3 regions of the Mesorhizobium sp. L-2-11 genome follow, and region 1 is predicted to be linked to each of the others. Evidence: predicted binding sites of a transcription regulator. Region 1 holds the regulator's gene; each other region holds the start of a gene.
What was found. Region 1 encodes PhoB, which activates phosphate uptake and scavenging genes when phosphate is short. Its sites were predicted from a motif close to TGTCATNNANCTGTCAT; they were not measured.
Positions count from the first base shown of each region.

Region 2: pstS (phosphate ABC transporter substrate-binding protein PstS) is a predicted target of PhoB. The motif match lies at 3,406-3,422, and genes of this name have one in related genera.
Region 3: phnF (phosphonate metabolism transcriptional regulator PhnF) is a predicted target of PhoB. The motif match lies at 3,217-3,233, and genes of this name have one in related genera.

Region 1 is NZ_AP023257.1:1,248,632-1,254,844, forward strand. It holds gene pstA (phosphate ABC transporter permease PstA) at 1-691, shown strand, start outside; gene pstB (phosphate ABC transporter ATP-binding protein PstB) at 704-1,519, shown strand; gene phoU (phosphate signaling complex protein PhoU) at 1,556-2,263, shown strand; gene phoB (phosphate regulon transcriptional regulator PhoB) at 2,280-2,969, shown strand; gene JG739_RS06020 (ROK family protein) at 3,189-4,436, opposite strand; gene xylF (D-xylose ABC transporter substrate-binding protein) at 4,702-5,742, shown strand; gene JG739_RS06030 (sugar ABC transporter permease) at 5,881-6,213, shown strand, end outside.
Region 2 is NZ_AP023257.1:2,691,570-2,697,782, forward strand. It holds gene JG739_RS12855 (slipin family protein) at 1-739, opposite strand, end outside; gene JG739_RS12860 (NfeD family protein) at 736-2,130, opposite strand; gene JG739_RS12865 (hypothetical protein) at 2,133-2,381, opposite strand; gene JG739_RS12870 (2OG-Fe(II) oxygenase) at 2,374-3,114, shown strand; gene pstS (phosphate ABC transporter substrate-binding protein PstS) at 3,540-4,625, shown strand; gene JG739_RS12880 (Na/Pi cotransporter family protein) at 4,713-6,213, shown strand, end outside.
Region 3 is NZ_AP023257.1:1,512,999-1,519,211, forward strand. It holds gene phnK (phosphonate C-P lyase system protein PhnK) at 1-41, opposite strand, end outside; gene JG739_RS07300 (alpha-D-ribose 1-methylphosphonate 5-phosphate C-P-lyase PhnJ) at 38-949, opposite strand; gene JG739_RS07305 (carbon-phosphorus lyase complex subunit PhnI) at 946-2,058, opposite strand; gene phnH (phosphonate C-P lyase system protein PhnH) at 2,060-2,671, opposite strand; gene phnG (phosphonate C-P lyase system protein PhnG) at 2,671-3,135, opposite strand; gene phnF (phosphonate metabolism transcriptional regulator PhnF) at 3,259-4,011, shown strand; gene JG739_RS07325 (zinc-binding alcohol dehydrogenase family protein) at 4,258-5,274, opposite strand; gene JG739_RS07330 (ABC transporter permease) at 5,340-6,213, opposite strand, start outside.

The DNA.
Region 1 (6,213 bases):
CGAGCCGGAACTGGCCGGTGTCTGGGGCGCGGTCGTCGGATCGTTCCTGACCATGATCGTAACGCTGGCCATCGCCTTCCCGATCGGCGTTTCAGCGGCGATTTATCTTGAGGAATTTGCGCCCAGGAACCGGCTGACGACGATGATCGAAGTGAATATCAACAATCTGGCGGCGGTGCCTTCGATCGTCTTCGGCCTGCTTGGGCTTGCCGTATTCCTGAATTTCTTCGGCATGCCGCGCTCAGCCCCGGTGGTCGGCGGCATGGTGCTGGCGCTGATGACCCTGCCGATCATCATTATCGCCTCGCGCGCTTCGCTGCGCGCCGTGCCGCCGTCGATCCGCGAGGCGGCGCTCGGCATCGGAGCGTCCAAGGTCCAGACGGTATTCCATCACGTCTTGCCGCTGGCGATGCCGGGCATCATGACCGGCACCATCCTCGGAATGGCGCATGCGCTGGGCGAAACCGCGCCGTTGCTGATGATCGGCATGGTCGCCTTCATCGTCGACATTCCCGGCGGCTTCACCGATCCCGCGACGATCCTGCCGGTGCAGATATTCATGTGGGCGGATTTCCCGGAAGCCGGGTTCCAGCAGAAGACTTCGGCGGCGATTTTGATTTTGCTGGTGTTTTTGGTCATCATGAATGCCATCGCGGTGATACTGCGCAGGCGCTTCGAGCGGCGCTGGTAAGGAGTAGAGGATATGAACTTCATGACGGAAGCCGGCGTCGAGCAGAAACTGAGCAGCGCAACCAACGCCCCTTCGATCAAGATGAAGGGCGAAAAGGTCTCTGTTCACTACGGCGAGAAGCGAGCCCTGTTCGACGTCGATCTCGATGTCCGCGAGCATCAGGTGACGGCGTTGATCGGGCCATCGGGCTGTGGCAAGTCGACGTTCCTGCGGTGCCTGAACCGAATGAACGACACGATCGATATCGCACGGGTGAGCGGCAAAATCACGCTCGACGGCGAGGATGTCTACGACCCGAAGATCGATGTCGTCGAGCTGCGGGCCCGCGTCGGCATGGTATTCCAGAAGCCGAACCCGTTTCCGAAGTCGATCTATGAAAACGTCGCCTACGGTCCGCGCATTCACGGCCTGGCCAGGAGCAAGGCCGAGTTGGACGGCATTGTCGAATCGAGCCTCAAGAAGGCCGGCCTGTTCAACGAGGTCAAGGATCGCCTGCTCGAGTCGGGTACCGGTCTGTCCGGCGGACAGCAGCAGCGCTTGTGCATCGCCCGCGCCATCGCCGTGTCGCCGGAAGTGATCCTGATGGACGAGCCCTGTTCGGCGCTCGATCCGATAGCCACCGCCCGCGTCGAGGAACTGATCGATGAACTTCGCGAGAACTACACGATCGTCATCGTCACCCATTCGATGCAGCAGGCGGCGCGCGTGTCGCAACGCACGGCGATGTTCCATCTCGGCTATCTGGTCGAGGAGGGCGCGACCGACAAGATGTTCACCAACCCCGACGACAAGCGCACCCAGGACTACATCACCGGCCGGTTCGGCTGAGCGGGTCCGGCGAATTTCGAACACGAGGACAGCACCATGGGTGAACACACCGTCGCTTCTTTCGACGAGGAACTGGAGCATATCGACCGCCTGATCCGCGACATGGACGAGCTCGCCGCCGCAATGGTCGCAGCTTCGATCCGCGCGCTGCTCGCGTCGGACAATGCGATGGCGCAGCGCGTCGTCTCGGACGACGCCATCATGGATGCGCGGCAGCGCGAGCTCGACGACAGCGCCATCACGCTTATCGCCAAGCGGCAGCCGATGGCGCAGGATCTGCGCGCCGTGGTTGGCGCAATCCGCATGGCCGGCGATCTCGAGCGCATCGGCGATCTGGCCAAGAATATAGCCAAGCGGGTCAGCGCAGTCGGGCAGAGCGCGACGCCGCGGAATCTGTCGCACGGTATCGACGCGATGGCGGATCTGGTTCTTGTGCAGCTCCGCGGCGTGGTCGAGCACTATGTGGCGCGCGATGCCGGCGCGTTGAAGGAACTGCGCGCCGACGACCAGAAGATCGACGTGAAATACACGGCGGTTTTCCGCGAGCTCCTGACCTACATGATGGAGGATCCGCGCAACATCACCGCCTGCACGCACCTTCTGTTCTGCGCCAAGAATCTCGAGCGTATCGGCGATCATGTCACCAACATCGCCGAAAACGCCTACTTTGTCGTGACCGGGCAGCAATTGCCGGCGGATCGCCCGAAGCTCGACGAAACGACGATGTCGGCGCCGGCGACATGACAGGAGTGACCGGCCGATGATCGCGCCGCGCATCATGGTGGTGGAGGATGAAGAGCCGCTGGGCGTCCTCCTCCGTTACAATCTTGAATCCGAAGGCTATCAGGTCGAGGTGGTGACGCGCGGCGACGAGGCCGAAATCCGGCTGCAGGAAAACGTGCCCGATCTTTTGGTGCTCGACTGGATGGTGCCGGCGGTTTCCGGCATCGAGCTTTGCCGGCGCCTTCGGGTGCGTCCCGAAACCGAGCGGCTGCCGATCATCATGCTGACCGCGCGCGGCGAGGAGAGCGACCGGGTGCGCGGCCTTTCGACCGGAGCCGACGATTATCTGGTCAAGCCGTTCTCGACACCGGAATTCATGGCCAGGGTCAAGGCGCTGCTGCGCCGCGCCAAGCCGGAAGTGCTGTCCAGCGTGCTCAAGGTCGGCGACATCATGCTCGATCGCGAATCGCACAGGGTCTATCGCAAGAAGAGCGAGATCCGGCTCGGGCCGACCGAATTCCGGCTGCTCGAATTCATGATGCGGCATCCGGGCCGGGTTTTTTCGCGCAGTCAGTTGCTCGACAATGTCTGGGGCGAGACGATCTACATCGACGAGCGCACGGTGGACGTCCATGTCGGCCGGTTGCGCAAGGCGGTCAACAATGGTCGCATGCCCGACGTCATCCGCACCATCCGCGGCGCAGGCTATGCGATCAGGGAAGACTAGGTTCCTCGGCGCGGAAGTTCTGACAGGTCGGGCGTACTTGCGTTGGCGGATCGCAGGCCTTCGCGATTAGCTGAAACGCCCATCGCTTCGTCATCCTTGGGCCGAGCAAGCCCTGCTTCGCCCTGGGATGACGAAGTTGGGAGGATTTCGGCCAATCCCGAATGTCTGCGATGGTCCAAGGAACCAACGGTGGATACTCCGGTACTCTTTCGGGTCAATTCAAGCCACGTCTCTCCTGATCGTGCCGGACTTCCCTTGTGCGCCGGGCGCGAAAATCTCCTGGTCGACGAAGCTCAGCGCCCGCATGGCGCAGCCTTCGCGGATCAGCGGCAGCTCGTTGGGCTCGGTGTCGAAGGAAATCGAACCCGAATGCTGGCCGCCGGCGGTCTGAGCAATGGCCTCGCGCAGCGCCGGCTCGATCAGGTCGAAGGCGGCAGCGCTGGCGCCGACCATGGCCACCGGCGCCGGATCGATCAGCGCGAACAGGCTGCCGAGCCCGAAGCCGAGCGCTTCGCCGGCCTTGCGGTAGGCTTCGCGCTCCGGTCCGTCCGTCTCGCGCGCCCGGGCCGCCAGGGCCCGCATCTCGGCGTCGCTGATATCGGCGACCGGCTCGGCGTCCTCGCTCAATTGCCTTGCGTTGCGCCAGATGGCGTAATTGCCGGCATAAGCCTCGACGCAGCCGCGCCGCCCGCAGCGGCAAAGCGCGCCGCCCGGCCGATGGATCATGTGGCCGAATTCGCCGCCTGAGGAGTGGGTGCCGGTGAACAACTCGCCCTTCAGCACCAGCCCCATACCGATGCCGTGCGAGAGCAGGATGGCGATGAAATCGTCACGGTAGCGATCCGGGTGGCGCCAGCGCAGCGCTACGGCCATCATGTTGCAGTCGTTCTCCATGATGGCCGGGATGCCGAACTCGCGTTCCAGAATGTCGGCGAAGGCGATGTTCGTCTGCGGCGTGATCGGCGACCACAACATGGCGCGCGCATGGGAATCGGTGATGCCCTGGATCGCCAGCGCGATGCGGGCGACGCTTTGGACGTCGAGGTCGGGATCTTCGAGCCGGCGCCGGACGATGGCGATACATTCGCCGATCAGCGCGTCACGCGACATGGTCAGCGTGTCCAGCCGGCGTTGTTCCTCGGCGACCACTTTTCCGGCATAATCGATGACGGCGACCGACAGGAAATTCAGCGACAACACAACTGTCAACACCGCAGCGGCTTGCGGATTGAGGCTGAGGCCGACCTGCGGCCGGCCGCGTTTCAGCGAAACCGTCTCGCTCGCCTTGCTCTCGGCCAATATGCCTTCCTGGATCAGGTCGGAAGAGATCGCCGATATGGTCGAATGGCTGAGGCCGGTGATTGCGGCGATCTCGGTCCGCGACGGCTGGCCTGCGCGGCGCACCGCCGAAATCACCATCGCCCGGTTGCGCCGGCGCAAATCGTCATGACGGATTCCAACCGACATTTTTTGTTCCTCCTCATTGCCGCGGCCGCTCTTGAATCGGAAGCCGTCGGTAATGTCCGACAAATACTGGCAGAAGCAGAAGGGGCTGTCATTGTTTATTCCGAGCCTCGAAAAAAAGCCAACAGGACATCAAGACCCATCAGAATCGGTGTTGACAGTGCTTCGGCGTTGGACCAGTATTTTTTCGAGGCTCGAAAAAATACGAGCCTTTGTGCCGGCCTTCGGGCCAGTTGGTCGCGCCGCACGCGGCGCAGGGAGGATTATCATGAAGAGATTCGCAGCCGCCATTCTGGCGGGAGTCGCCATGTCGTTGACGCTCGCGTCGGCCGCGCAGGCCAAGGACAAGGTCATTGGCGTTTCGTGGTCGAACTTCCAGGAAGAGCGTTGGAAGACCGACGAAGCCGCCATGAAGGCGGCGATCGAGGCCGCCGGCGACAAATATATTTCGGCTGACGCACAGTCCAATCCCGGCAAGCAGCTGACCGATGTCGAGAGCCTGATCTCGCAGGGCGCCAACGCGCTGATCATCCTTGCGCAGGATGCCTCGGCCATCGGTCCGGCGGTGCAGAAGGCGCTGGACGAAGGCATTCCGGTCGTCGGCTATGATCGGCTGATCGAGAACAAGGACGTTTTCTATCTGACCTTCGACAACCAGGAAGTCGGCCGCATGCAGGCCCGCGAAGTGTTCAAGATGGCGCCGGAAGGCAATTACGTCTTCATCAAGGGCTCGGGCGCCGACCCGAATGCCGATTTCCTGTTCGCTGGCTCCATGGAAGTGCTCAAGGATGCCATCGACAGCGGCAAGATCAAGAATGTCGGCGAGGCTTATACGGACGGCTGGCTTCCTGCCAACGCCCAGAAAAACATGGAACAGTTCCTGACCGCCAACGACAACAAGGTCGATGCGGTGGTTGCCGCCAATGACGGCACCGCCGGTGGCGTCGTCGCGGCGCTCACGGCGCAAGGCCTGGCCGGATCCGTCCCGGTTTCGGGCCAGGACGGCGACCATGCCGCGCTGAACCGCATCGCGCTCGGCACGCAGACCGTCTCGGTGTGGAAAGACGCGCGCGAGCTCGGCAAGAACGCCGCCGAGATCGCTTCGCAGCTGGCAGACGGCAAGCCGATGACAGACATTGCCGGCGTCAAGGACTTCACCACGCCGGGCGGCAATGTCGTCAAGTCGCTGTTCCTGACGCCGATTGCCATCACCAAGGAAAATCTCAACGTCGTCATCGACGCCGGCTGGATCAAGCAGGAAGAGGTCTGTGCCGGCGTGGCAGCGGGCGCTGTCCCGGTCTGCAACTGATCCGCCTTCGCCAAAAAACCTGAAACGCCGCGGCTTCACGCCGCGGCGTTTTTCAAAAAAGTTGTTTTTCCGCGTCTCGCGGGTAATTTCTTAGCTGCTTCCGGCATCCGCGGCAGACGGCAACGGTGGGAGGACATCATGACCGACACGACTTCCAACACGCCGGCTGCCGATCGGGCGCGGGAATCCGATCTCAGCCCCTTCGGCCGCTTCCTCAAGGCAACCGAGCTCGACATTCGCATGCTCGGCATGGTCGGAGCGCTGCTGATCATCTGGGTTGGAATCCACATCCTGTCGGGCGGCCTGTTCCTCACGCCGCGCAATCTCTGGAACCTGTCGGTGCAGACGTCCTCGGTCGCGATCATGGCGACCGGCATGGTGCTGGTCATCGTGATGCGCAACATCGATCTTTCGGTCGGCTCCGTCGAAGGGGTGATCGGCATGGTGATGGGCGTTGCGCAGGCAGAATTC
Region 2 (6,213 bases), 1.4 Mb from region 1:
TGAAATGGCCGAGCAGATCCATCGGCACCGGAAACACCACCGTCGACGAGCGCTCACCGGCGATGTCATGGAGCGCCTCGAAATAGCGCAGCTGCATGGCCTGCGGCGTCTCGGCCAGCATTTTCCCGGCCTCGACGAGTTTTGCGGCCGCCTGCTGTTCGCCGTCCGCATTGATCACTTTGGCACGCCGCAGCCGTTCGGCCTCGGCCTGCTTGGCGATGGCGCGGACCATGTTCTCGTTGAGGTCGACATGCTTGATCTCGACATCGGAGACCTTGATGCCCCAGGCATCGGTCCGCTGATCGAGGATCTCCTGGATATCGCTGTTGAGCTTGTCACGTTCGGCCAGCATTTCATCGAGCTCATGCTTGCCGAGCACCGAGCGCAACGTGGTCTGTGCCAGCTGGTTGGTGGCGGTCATGAAGTCCTCGACCTGGATCACCGCCCGCTCGGCGTCGACGATACGAAAATACAGCACCGCGTTGACCTTCACCGAGACGTTGTCGCGCGAGATCACGTCCTGCGGCGGCACGTCCTGGACCACCACTCGCAGGTCGACCTTCACCATCTGCTGCACGAAGGGGATGAGGATGATCAGGCCGGGCCCCTTGACCCCGGTGAAGCGGCCGAGCGTGAAGACCACGCCGCGCTGATATTCCCTCAGGATGCGAATGGCAGCCGACAGGAACATGACCACGACGAGCGCTGCTACCAGATAGGCCACATAACCGATGATCATTGCCTTGCTCCATCGCTTCGCACAGTGCGGCGCCGTATCGTCAGCACCAGACCCCTGACATCAGCCACCTCGACGTTGTCGCCCACTGCAATGGGTTCGTCGGCTTTCGCCCGCCAGCGCTCACCCCGGGCCAGCACGTGGCCCTCGCTGCCCTCCCAGTCGAGGACCTTGGCCGGCAGCCCTTGCATGGCCTGTGCGCCAACACGCGGAACGTTCTTGCGAGCGGCCCACAGATAGCTGCCGGTCAGCAGCGCCAGGCCGAGCGTCAGGATGGCGGCGGTGCCGATGACGGCCCACGACAATTCGAAGCCGGGACCTTCGATCCTGAGCAGCATGGCAGCGCCCAGCAGAAACGCAGCCACGCCTCCTAGCCCAAGCACCACTGTGGGATTAAAGACCTCGACGACGAGGAAGATGATGCCAAGCAGCATCAAGGCAAGGCCGGCATAGCTGATCGGCAGAAGATTGAGCGCATAGAGCCCGAGCAGCAGACAGATCGTGCCGATCACGCCTGGCGCGACAGCGCCCGGGCTGGTGAACTCGAAGACGAGGCCATAAACGCCGATCAGCATCAGGATGACGGCGATGTTCGGGTCGGTGATGACGGCGAGAAGCCGGATGAGCCAGCCAGGCTCGAGCGTTTCAACCGGCAGCCCTTTGGTCGCCAGCACCTTTTTCCTGCCGGCGATCTCGACCGTCCGGCCGTCGGCCAGCTGAAGCAGTTCGGTCGTGTCGCGGGCGACGAAGTCGATGACATTTTCCTGCAGCGCCGCGCTGGCCGACAGGCTGGCCGCCTCGCGCACCGCCTTTTCACCCCAATCGGCATTGCGCCCGCGCAGTTCGGCCAGGCTGCGGATCAAGGCAACCGCGTCGTTCGTCGCCTTGGCGATCATCGCATTGCCCGCCGGTGGATTCTTCGGGTCCTTGCCGGCTTCCGGGCCATTGTTCTTGTCGTCGCCGGGAAAGGATGGCAGCGGCCCGCCCATCTCGATCGGCGTTGCCGCGCCCAGATTGGTGCCGGGCGCCATCGCCGCCACATGGGTTGCGTAGAGGATGTAGGTTCCGGCGCTCGCTGCATGCCCGCCGGCGGGCGCGACATAGCCGATGACGGGAACCGGCGAGGCGAGGATGTCGGCGATGATCTCGCGCATGCTGGTGACCAACCCGCCGGGCGTGTTCATCTGAAGGATGAAAACCTCGGCGTTCCGTTCTGCGGCCACCGCCAGCGCTTCCTCGAACTGCATGGCGCTCGCCGGACCGATGGCGCCGTCTATCTCGATGCGCAGCGCAGTCCTCTCCTGGCCGTTCGCCTCTCCGGTTGCGGAAGAGGAACAAACAGCCACAGCGGCTACAAAGGCCGCGGCAAGCAGGGCTACACGCGCGAGTTTCACGCTCAAAGCTCCCTATCAGGGATATGGGCTCGATTTTGCCGAAATCCATGCTGCGTCGCGGCGGTGAAGCTGATCCAGGGCAACCGGGCGTTGAAGCTGTCGATCTCCCCCCGCAAGGGCTCCGCAAGGGAGATCGGCAGCTTCAACCCTGTGCCTAACCCGGTTGGCAGGAAACGGGTGGTTTGCGTGCGCTGCTTCACCCATCTGATTGCAGAAGCCGATGAAGCCAGAGGAGGCAGAGCCATGACCATGCACACGGTTCCAGCAGCAGCGGTCCGATCGGCGGAAGCGCGCGTCGCCGGATATGATTGGCAGGCACTGGCCGAGGAGATGAGCTTCTATGGCTGCGCGGTGATGGAAAAGCTGCTGACACCGCAAGAATGCCGGGAGATCGCCGGGATCTACCCCGACGAAAGCCATTTCCGCAGCCATGTTCACATGGCGCGGCACGGCTTCGGCAAGGGCGAGTACCGCTACTTCCGCTATCCCTTGCCAGAACTGATCGGCGGCTTGCGCACCGCGCTCTATCCGCGCCTGGCAGCCGTCGCCAACGACTGGAACGAGCGCATGGGCATCGCGCAGCGCTACCCGGACGAACACGCCGCGTTCCTCAAGCAATGCCACGACCAGGGCCAGACGCGGCCGACGCCGCTCCTGCTGCAATACGGTGCCGGCGACTTCAACTGCCTGCATCAGGATCTCTACGGCGATTTTGCCTTCCCGCTGCAGGTGGCAATCCTGCTGTCCGAACCGGATAAGGATTTCACCGGCGGCGAGTTCGTGCTGACCGAACAGCGCCCGCGCATGCAGAGCCGCGCCGAGGTGGTGCCGCTGCGCCAGGGCGACGCGGTCGCCTTCGCGGTCCACAATCGTCCGGTGCAGGGCAGCAAAGGCAGCTACCGCGTCAATCTCAGGCACGGCGTCAGCCGGATTCGCTCCGGCCTGCGCCACACTGTCGGCATCATCTTCCACGACGCGAAGTGAAGGTGTTGTAGACTTCCTTCTCTCTTCTCCCCTTCTTGTGGGAGAAGGTGGATTGGCGCGCAGCGCCAAGACGGAAGAGGGGTGTTGGACGGAGCGCGGTTGGTGCCAAGCTGGAACACCCCTCATCCGTCGCCTTCGGCGACACCTTCTCCCACAAGGAGAGAAGGGTGAGCCGCGCGAGGCGCAACGTTGGAGTCTAGTGCATCGGAGCCCCAATTATTAGAGTCCGAGGGACCGGCGGGACAAGCGATCGCAAAAATCCGAATAAAAACTTTCACCCACAAAGATCTTTGTCATCCAATCGTTAACCAAGGTTCATACGGTGAGCGGTGTTGTTCTCTGCCGGCGTTCCTTCGCCGGGCGGATGACTGTTGATATCTGCCAAGACTGAAAAGTAGCTATTTGTTCGCGCGTCGGGGGTCGCCATGATGTTTCCAGCAAGCTTTCCGTCACTACGGCGCAAATCGGCGAAGATAAGCGGCGCCATCACGCTTGCTGTTGGCTTGATGATCGGGGCCGGTGCACAGGCCGAGCCGATCCGCGGCGCCGGATCGACACTGGCCGCCCCGATCATCGGCAAATGGGCAACGGCCTACGAGAGCACCCGCGCCGACGGCGGCGACTATGTCTCGCCCGATTGGCAGGTCGACTATGAAATTGTCGGCTCGCTCGCCGGCGTCCTGCGTCTCGATCAGCCGGACATCGACTTTGCCGTGACGGATGCGCCGATCAATGGCGCCGAACTCAAGAAGGCCGGCCGCCAGCAGTTTCCGATCGTGATGGGCGCCATCGCCGTCGTCGTCAATCTCGACGGCGTTGGCCCGGGAAGCCTTCGCCTGACCGGGCCGCTGCTGGCCGACATCTATCTGGGCAAGATCCAGTCATGGTCCGATCCTGCGATCAAGGCGGTGAATCCGGACCTGACGCTGCCCGATCTCAGGATCAGCGTCGTTCACCGCAAGGATGGTTCCGGCTCGACCTTTGTCTTCACCGAGTATCTGTCGGCCGTCAGCGGGGAGTGGAAGGCCAAGTACGGCGCCAATACACTGATCTCGTGGCCGCCCGGCACTGACGCCGAAGGCACGCAGAACCTCATCCAAGCCGTGCATGATACGAAAGGCGCGATCGCCTATGCCGAATCCGGCCAGGCCCAGCGCGCCAGCCTTGCCTACGCGCTGATCGAGAACAGGTCCGGCAAGTTCGTCAAGCCGGGGCCGGAGGGCGTGCAGGCTGCAGCGACATCCATCGACTGGGCGAAAACGACCGACTTCTTCGCTTCGCTGACCGATCGAGACGGCGATGCCGCCTATCCGATCAGCACGGCGGTGTTCGCGGTCGTTCAGGTCTCGGGCCGTTCGGAACATCGCTATCGCCGCGTGCACGACCTCTTCCGGCTCGCCTTCGCGCACGGTGCTGATGACGCCGCTGCGCTCGGCTACGTGCCGCTGCCGAAGGCGCTCGTCGCCCGGATCGAGCAATATTGGGCAAGGCAGGAGCCCGTCGGAAACTGAGCGGAAGAACCAGGCTGCTGCTTCGCGCAGCACCTGAACTGAACGTCATATCGCGCCGTGATGGCGGCTTGTTGGGGACTGCGTGACATGGACATCGATATCTTCAAGGACATCCTCGTGCCGGTGATCGGCGGGTTGGGCATTTTCATGCTCGGCCTCGACTTCATGGCCAACGGCATCCAGGCGCTTTCGGTCAACCGGATGCGCGCCTTTCTCGCCAAGGCCGCCGGAACGCCGATCAAGGGCGTGCTGGCAGGAACGCTGATCACCGGCGTCATCCAGTCGTCGACGGCGATGAGCGTCATGGTCGTCGGCCTGGTCAATGCCGGCGTCATCGCGCTTCGACCGGCGATCAGCGTGATCATGGGCGCCAATATCGGCACCACGCTCGGCAACGGGCTCATCGCCCTGCCGCTCGGTCCGCTCGGGCTGATCCTGGCCGGCGTGTTCTCGCTGATCTACTGCTTTGCCAAAAGTGAGAAGGTCAAGAACATAGCGCTTGCCGGCATGGGCTTCGCGCTGATCTTCTATGGGCTCAACCTGATGACTGGCGGCCTGCGCCCGCTGCGCAACCTGCCCGAAGTCATGGCCCTGCTGCAAACGCTGACGGCCGACTCTTACCTCAACCTGCTCAAATGCGTGTTCATCGCCGCCGGCGTGACCGCCATGATCCATTCGTCCTCGGCGACGATCGGCATTGTCATGGGCCTTGGTGCCGCCGGCATCCTCGACTGGACGACGGCCGTCGCCTTCTCGCTCGGCGCCGATCTCGGCACCACGATCACCTCGTGGATGGCTTCGCTCAATCTTTCGAAGAACGCCAAGCGCACCGCTTACGCGCACATCTCGTTCAACATCATCGGCGTGTGCATCACCATCCCGCTGTTCTTCGTCTCCATGCAGGTCCTGGAATGGGCCATGCAGTTCTTCGGCGGCGATCCCGCCATTCCGGTGATCGTCGACGGCAAGGAAACCTTTCCCCTGGTGCCAGTCGCGGTCGGCCTCTACTCGACCTTCTTCAACGTCTTCAACACGCTGTTGCTGTTTCCGTTTATCGGGGTGTTCGAGCGGGTCCTGTCGCGTGTCGGTCACACCGATGCCGAGGACACGGAAGATTTCTCGACGCCGCGATTCCTCGATCGCAAGCTGGCCGGCGATTTTGCCAAGGCCGTTCCCGCCGTCCAGCAGGAGACGGCCCGCCATCTGCAAGCCGGCGCCATGTTCCTCGACATCGCCCGCTCGTCGAAGAAGGCGCCGTCGGATCCGGGCGAGCACTATCTCGCAACCGATATCCTCAGCCGCGACATCCGCGCCTACACTGCCGAATTGATGAAGGAAGACCTGCCCTACGACCAGCTCGACCTGATCGCCAGCCTGATCGAGGAAGCCGACTTCACCGCCGCCCTGACGGAATCGATGCATCAGGTGGCGCGCCGCGTCAGGCGCGAGAAGTTCAGCAGTCCGGCGCAGGCCATCGTCGACGTCGCGCTGAGCAAGCTCGATGCCTCGCTGCGGCAGATCTTGCCGACTTACGGCATCTCCGACCCGAAGGTGCCGGCCGGACATGTCAATCTGCCGGAGGTCGAGG
Region 3 (6,213 bases), 260 kb from region 1:
TTGGACAGCGCGGAGACGCGCAGCAGTGGTTCGTCGGTCATTGCGCCGGCTCCGTTTTTTCCACGGCAGGAGAGGTTTCGGGCGCAAGGTGGCCGCGATGGCCTTGCTCGCGCCGCTTCTCGCAATGGTCGGTATCGGAGCAGACGAACATGTGGCCGCCATGGTCGTCGAGGATGACCTCGTCGAGATAGACGTTCTCGGCGGCGCACAGTGCGCAGGGCTGGTCGAAGCTCTGCACCTCGAACGGATAGTCCTCGAAGTCGAGGCTGACGACGTCGGTGAAAGGCGGCAGCGCATAGATGCGCTTTTCGCGGCCGGCACCGAACAGTTGCAGAGCCGGCGAACGGTGCATTTTCGGGTTATCGAACTTTGGCGTCGGCGACGGGTCCATCACATAGCGGCCCTCGACCTTGACCGGGTAGGCATAGGTGGTGGCGATGCGGCCATGCCGGGCGATGTCTTCGTAGAGTTTTACATGCATGAGGCCGTATTCCTCCAGCGCATGCATTTTCCGCGTTTCCGTCTCGCGCGGCTCGAGGAAGCGCAGCGGCTCGGGGATCGGCACCTGATAGACCAGCACCTGGCCCGATGTCAGCGGATGTTCGGGAATGCGGTGGCGGGTCTGGATGAGAGTCGCCTTGGCCGTCTCGGTGGTGACGGCGACATTGGCGACTTTCTTGAAGAAGGCGCGGATCGAGACCGCATTGGTGGTGTCGTCGGCGCCCTGGTCGATGACCTTCAGCACATCGTCGGGGCCGATGATCGAAGCCGTTACCTGGACGCCGCCGGTGCCCCAGCCATAGGGCATCGGCATCTCGCGCGAGGCGAACGGCACCTGGTAGCCGGGAATGGCGATGCCCTTGAGGATTGCGCGGCGGATCATCCGCTTGGTCTGCTCGTCGAGATAGGCGAAGTTGTAGGTGGCGATGTCGGTCGGTTGCGCGCTCATTCCGCTGCCTCCCTTTTTTCTTCGGCCTTGCTTGCGTGTTCGCGGGCGTCGTGCTCGGCGCGCATGCGACGCACCAGATCGAGCTCGGCCTGGAAGTCGACATAGTGCGGCAGCTTCAGGTGCTCGACGAAGCCGGTCGCCTGGACATTGTCGGAATGCGAGATGACGAATTCTTCGTCCTGGGCTGCGGCGACGACATCTTCGCCGAATTCGGTTGCACGAAGCGCGCGGTCGCACAGCGCCATGGCCATCGCCTTGCGCTCGCTCTGGCCGAAGACGAGGCCGTAGCCGCGGGTGAATTGCGGCGGCGCCTTGGCCGAGCCCTTGAACTGGTTGACCATCTGGCACTCGGTGACGCGCACAGAACCGAGTGGTACGGCGAATGGCAGCTCCGGCACGTCGAGTTCCAGCTCGACCTCGCCGATGCGAACCTCGCCGACGAACGGATGGTTGCGGGCATAGCCGCGCTGGGTGGAATAGCCGAGCGCCAGCAGAAAACCCTCGTCGCCGCGTGACAGCGCCTGCAGGCGGATGTCGCGCGCCATCGGAAATTCCAGCGGCTCGCGGGTGATGTCGCCGGGGACGTGGTCCTGCGGCATGTCGCCATCGGGTTCGATCAGGCCTTCGCGGGCGAGGATGGCGGAGACGCGCGGCATGGCTTCCGCCTCGCTGGCGCGCTGCTGTGGCTCGGCGACCTCGCCGCCGGCGGCAAGCTCGGGGTCGAGCAACCTATGCGTGTAGTCGAAGGTCGGGCCGAGCAGCTGGCCGCCGGGCAGATCCTTGTAGGTCGCCGACACGCGCCGCTCGACCAGCATCGCGCCGGTGTCGATCGCCCTGGTGTAGCCGAAGCGCGGCAGCGTGGTGCGATAGGCGCGGACCAGGAAGATCGCCTCGATCATGTCGCCGCGCGCCTGAACGATCGCCAGCGCCGCCAATTCGCGGTCGTAGAGCGAACCTTCGCTCATCACCCGGTCGACGCCGAGCGCCAGCTGCTCGACGATCTGGTCGAGGCGAAGCGCCGGCACCGAACGGTCGCCGCGGCGGCGGTCGGCGAGCAGGGCATGGGCGTTGGCAATGGCCGCCTCGCCGCCTTTTACCGCGACATACATATCACGCCTCCATCGTCTTGATGCGCGTCGTGCGCGGCAGGCAGGCAACGCCGTCCGGGGTGGCGAGGATGATGTCGACACCACGGGGAAAACGCTGATTGTTCTGCTTCCATTGTTCAACGAAGTGGCGCGGCATCTGCGCCGGCGCGATTGTTGCGGTTGTTTCGATGCCGGGACCTTCGAGCAGCAGCGGGGCGCCTGAGACGAGATCGCTCACCTGCAGGATCAGCGTCGTCGAGCGGTCGGGATAGTCCTGGGTGCCTTGCGAAAAGCCGTCGAGCGCCATCATCTCGGCCGGCGTGGCGATCAGCGCGAAATGCGCGTCGGCCGGCGTGTTGGCCAGTGGCGCGCCGGTGTGGAAACCAAGCCAGGATTTTATCGCTGCCGGGGCCTGCAAAACGAGGTCGAGCCAGAGCGGCGTGTCGTTGTCGCACAGCGCCAGCGCGATGGCACCGGCGGTGGCCGACAGCGGCGCCGGCGGGCGGGCAAACACCGGCAGAGGTTTTAAGGTGCCCGGCCGCGCCATTGCGTCCATCACGGCGCGGAACACCGTCTGGGCGTTGAACACCGGATCGACAAAGCCGCCCTCGATCGCCTGGGTTGCGATGTCCATCAGTCTTCTCCGCGCACCATGGTGAAGAAATCGACCTTCGTTGCCGCCGTCTCGGCTCGCCGCCGCTCGCGTGCGCTGGCCAGTGCGGCTTGCAGCGGCGCAATGAGTTTGGTCTCGACCTCGTTGCGGCGGGTGGGATCCTGCCAGAGCGCGTCGGCGATCGCCGCCAGTTTTGCTTTCTGCTTGTCACGGCCCAGCGCGTAGCAATGGCCGACTTCTCCCGAGGCAAGCCGCACCGTCGCGCGGGTGATCGTCGCCTCGCCGACGTTGAATGGCGCGCCGCCGCCGCCGATGCGGCCACGCACGGTGACCAGGCCGGTTTCGGGACCGCGCAGGAGTTCTGCTTCCGAAGGCAGGCCGGCTTGGTTCCAGAGGCGGACGATATCGTCGCCGGTCGATTGCGCCAGCGTCGCCATGACCGCCTTGCGCTCAAGCTGCTGATCGCGCGCTTCCTGTCCTCGCATGGTTAACATTCCCTTGCATCGAAAATTTGTCTATTGATATAGACAATTATACAAATTATATCTATTTTCTAAGGCCTGTCCATGACGGATGGATGACAGCGGCGAAAAGATCGGGGCAAAGAGATGATCGGTCAGCAGATGGCCAACAGCCTGGAGCGGCGCAGCGGCGTCTCGCTGTGGCGGCAGATCGCCGACCAGATCCTGCATTCGATCGCCGTCGGCGACTTCGCCGAGAATGCTGCAATGCCACCGGAAGTTGTATTAGCCGAGCGCTATGGCGTCAACCGCCATACGGTGCGCAGCGCCATCGCCGCACTGGTGCAGGATGGCGTGCTCAGGGCCGAACAGGGGCGCGGCACTTTTGTGCTGTCGCGCAAGCGGCTGTCCTATCCGATCGGCGCCCGCACCCGGTTTTCGGAGGGCTTGCAAGGGCAAGCGTCGGAGCGCCGCAGCGTGCTACTCGAATCGGCGGTCGAGCCGGCCAGCCGGCGCGTCGCCGAAGGCCTAGGTCTTGCCAAAGGTTCGAATGTCATACGCCTTGAGACACGCGGCGAAGCCGATGGGCAGCCGGTCTCGCGTGCCACCGGCTGGTTCGATGCGGGCCGCTTCGCCGGCATCGATGCCGCCATGGCCGAAACCGGATCGGTGACCGCCTCGTTCCAGCGTTTCGGCATCGGTGACTATCTCAGGCAATCGACGGTGCTGTCGGCCCGCCACGCGGACGCCGCCGACCTGGCCGATCTCGATCTGCAGCCCGGTGCCATCGTGCTGGTCACGGTCGCCGTCAATGTCACGCCGGACGGCCAGCCGATCCAGTTTGCCGAAACGCGGTTCCCGGCCGAGCGCGTCGAGCTCAGACTATCGGCAAAAGAGTAGCTTTCTGACGTCGTCATCCTTGGGCGAAGCAGGAGCGCAGCTCCGTCGCGGAGACCCAAGGATCCATGCCGTAACATTGGTTGATGAGTGAAGCGAAGCAGAATTCTGCACCGTCGCGATACTTCAAGGTCACGGCATGGATACTATGGTCTGCGCCGCGTCGCTTCGCTCCTTGCTTCGCCATAGGATGACGAAGCCAAAGTTCGCACCTATCGACCGCCGAATTTTCGTGTCAGAACCGGCATCCTATCCGACCTGGATGACAGCTTTGATCAGGCCGGATTTCTCATGCGCCCAGCGGGCGAGGTCGCGCGGCGTGCCGCCAAGCGTCGTGCGATGGGTGACGAGCTTTGCCAGCGGCACAGCACCATCGCGGATCGAGGCGGCGACATGGTCGAAGTCGGCGCGCAGCGCGTTGCGGCTGCCGATCAGCGTCATTTCACGCTTGTGGAATTCGGGATCGGAAAAGGCGATGTCGTCCTTGACGACGCTGACCAGGACCAGCGTCCCGCCATGCGCGACATGGGCGAAGGCTGACTGGACCGACTGGGTGTTGCCGGTGGCATCGAAAATCACGTCAAAACCTTCGCCGTTGGTCGCCTCCCGCACCAGATCGGTCGCAGACTGCCGCGAACCGTCGAGGATGGCGAAGCCGAGTTCGCTTGCGGCGAAGCCTAGCCTCTCGGCGCTCATGTCGAGCAGCGTCACGTCGAGACCGGCGATTCGGGCAAACAGCGCCGTGCCGAGGCCGATCGGCCCGGCGCCGATGACCAGCGTGCGCGCGCCGGGATCTGTTGGCGAGCGTCGCACGGCATGCGCCCCGATCGCCAAAAATTCGACGGCGGCGGCGTCGGCCAGCGACAGGCCGTTGGCCGGATAAAGATTTTGCGCCGGCACCAGGACCCGTTCGCACATGGCGCCGTCGCGGTGGACGCCGAGCACTTCGATCCTGACGCAGCAATTCGGCTTGCCTTGACGGCAGGCGATGCATTCGCCGCAAGCGAGGTAGGGGTTGATGATCACCGGCTCGCCCACCGCCAGATCGACGCCTTCGCCGGCCTCGATCACGGTTCCCGACGCTTCATGGCCCATGATGCGCGGATAGGCGAGAAACGGATGCTTGCCCTCGAAGATGTGATAGTCGGTGCCGCAGATGCCGACATGACTGACCGCGACCAGCGCCCAGCCCGGCGGTGGTGTGCTCGGCGCCTTGCGGTCTTCCACAACAAGATCGCCGGGCGAACGGCAGATGACGGCTTTCATGCTTTGATCCAGTCGGTTGATGGCGCCGCCGGCCCGATCGCCGGGCCGGCGGTTGTTAAGATGGTCTATTTGCCGCGGCGGCGCAGGCCGTCGAAATAGACGATGACGATGATCAGCACGCCGGTAATGATGCGCTGCCAGAAGGCATTGACGTTCAAGAGATTGGCGCCGTTGTTGATGGTGGCGAGGATGAAGGCGCCGAGCAGCGGTCCGTGCACCGAGCCGACGGCGCCGAACAGCGAGGTGCCGCCGATCACCGACGAGGCGATCGCCTGCAACTCCCAGCCCTCGGCCTGTGTCGGATTGCCGATGCCGATGCGTGAGGCAAGCAGCACGCCGCCAAAAGCCGCACAGAGGCCCGACAGCGTATAGGCCATGTAGATGGTGCGCTGGACGTTGACGCCGGACAGTCGCGATGCCTCGGCGTTGGAGCCGACCGAGAACAGATACCGGCCCCAGCGGCTGTGATGCAGGAAGATGTAGGCGGGGATGCCAACCAGGATCACCATCCAGAACAGATTGGGGACGCCGAGGAACGAGCTGCGCGAAAACAGCTGGAAGGCGTCGTTGTTGATCGAGATCGAGTTGCCGTTGGTCATCAGAAGGCCGATGCCGCGCAGCGAGGTCAGTGTCGCCAGCGTGATGATGAATGGCGGCAGGCCCATTTTTACGATGCCGAAGCCGTGGAACAGGCCGATGGCGACGCCGACCAGCAAGGTGATCAGGATGGCGAGGAAGACCGGCACGCCGGCATTGATCAGCATCGCTGCGATGACGGTGGCAAAGCCGACCACGGCGCCGACGGAAAGGTCGATGCCGCCGGTGATGATGACGAAGGTCTGGCCGACCGCCAGGATGGCGATCATCGAACCTTGCCGCAACAGGTTGGAGATGTTGTTGGCGGAGGCGAAGCTCGGCGTCGCCACCGACAGGATGACC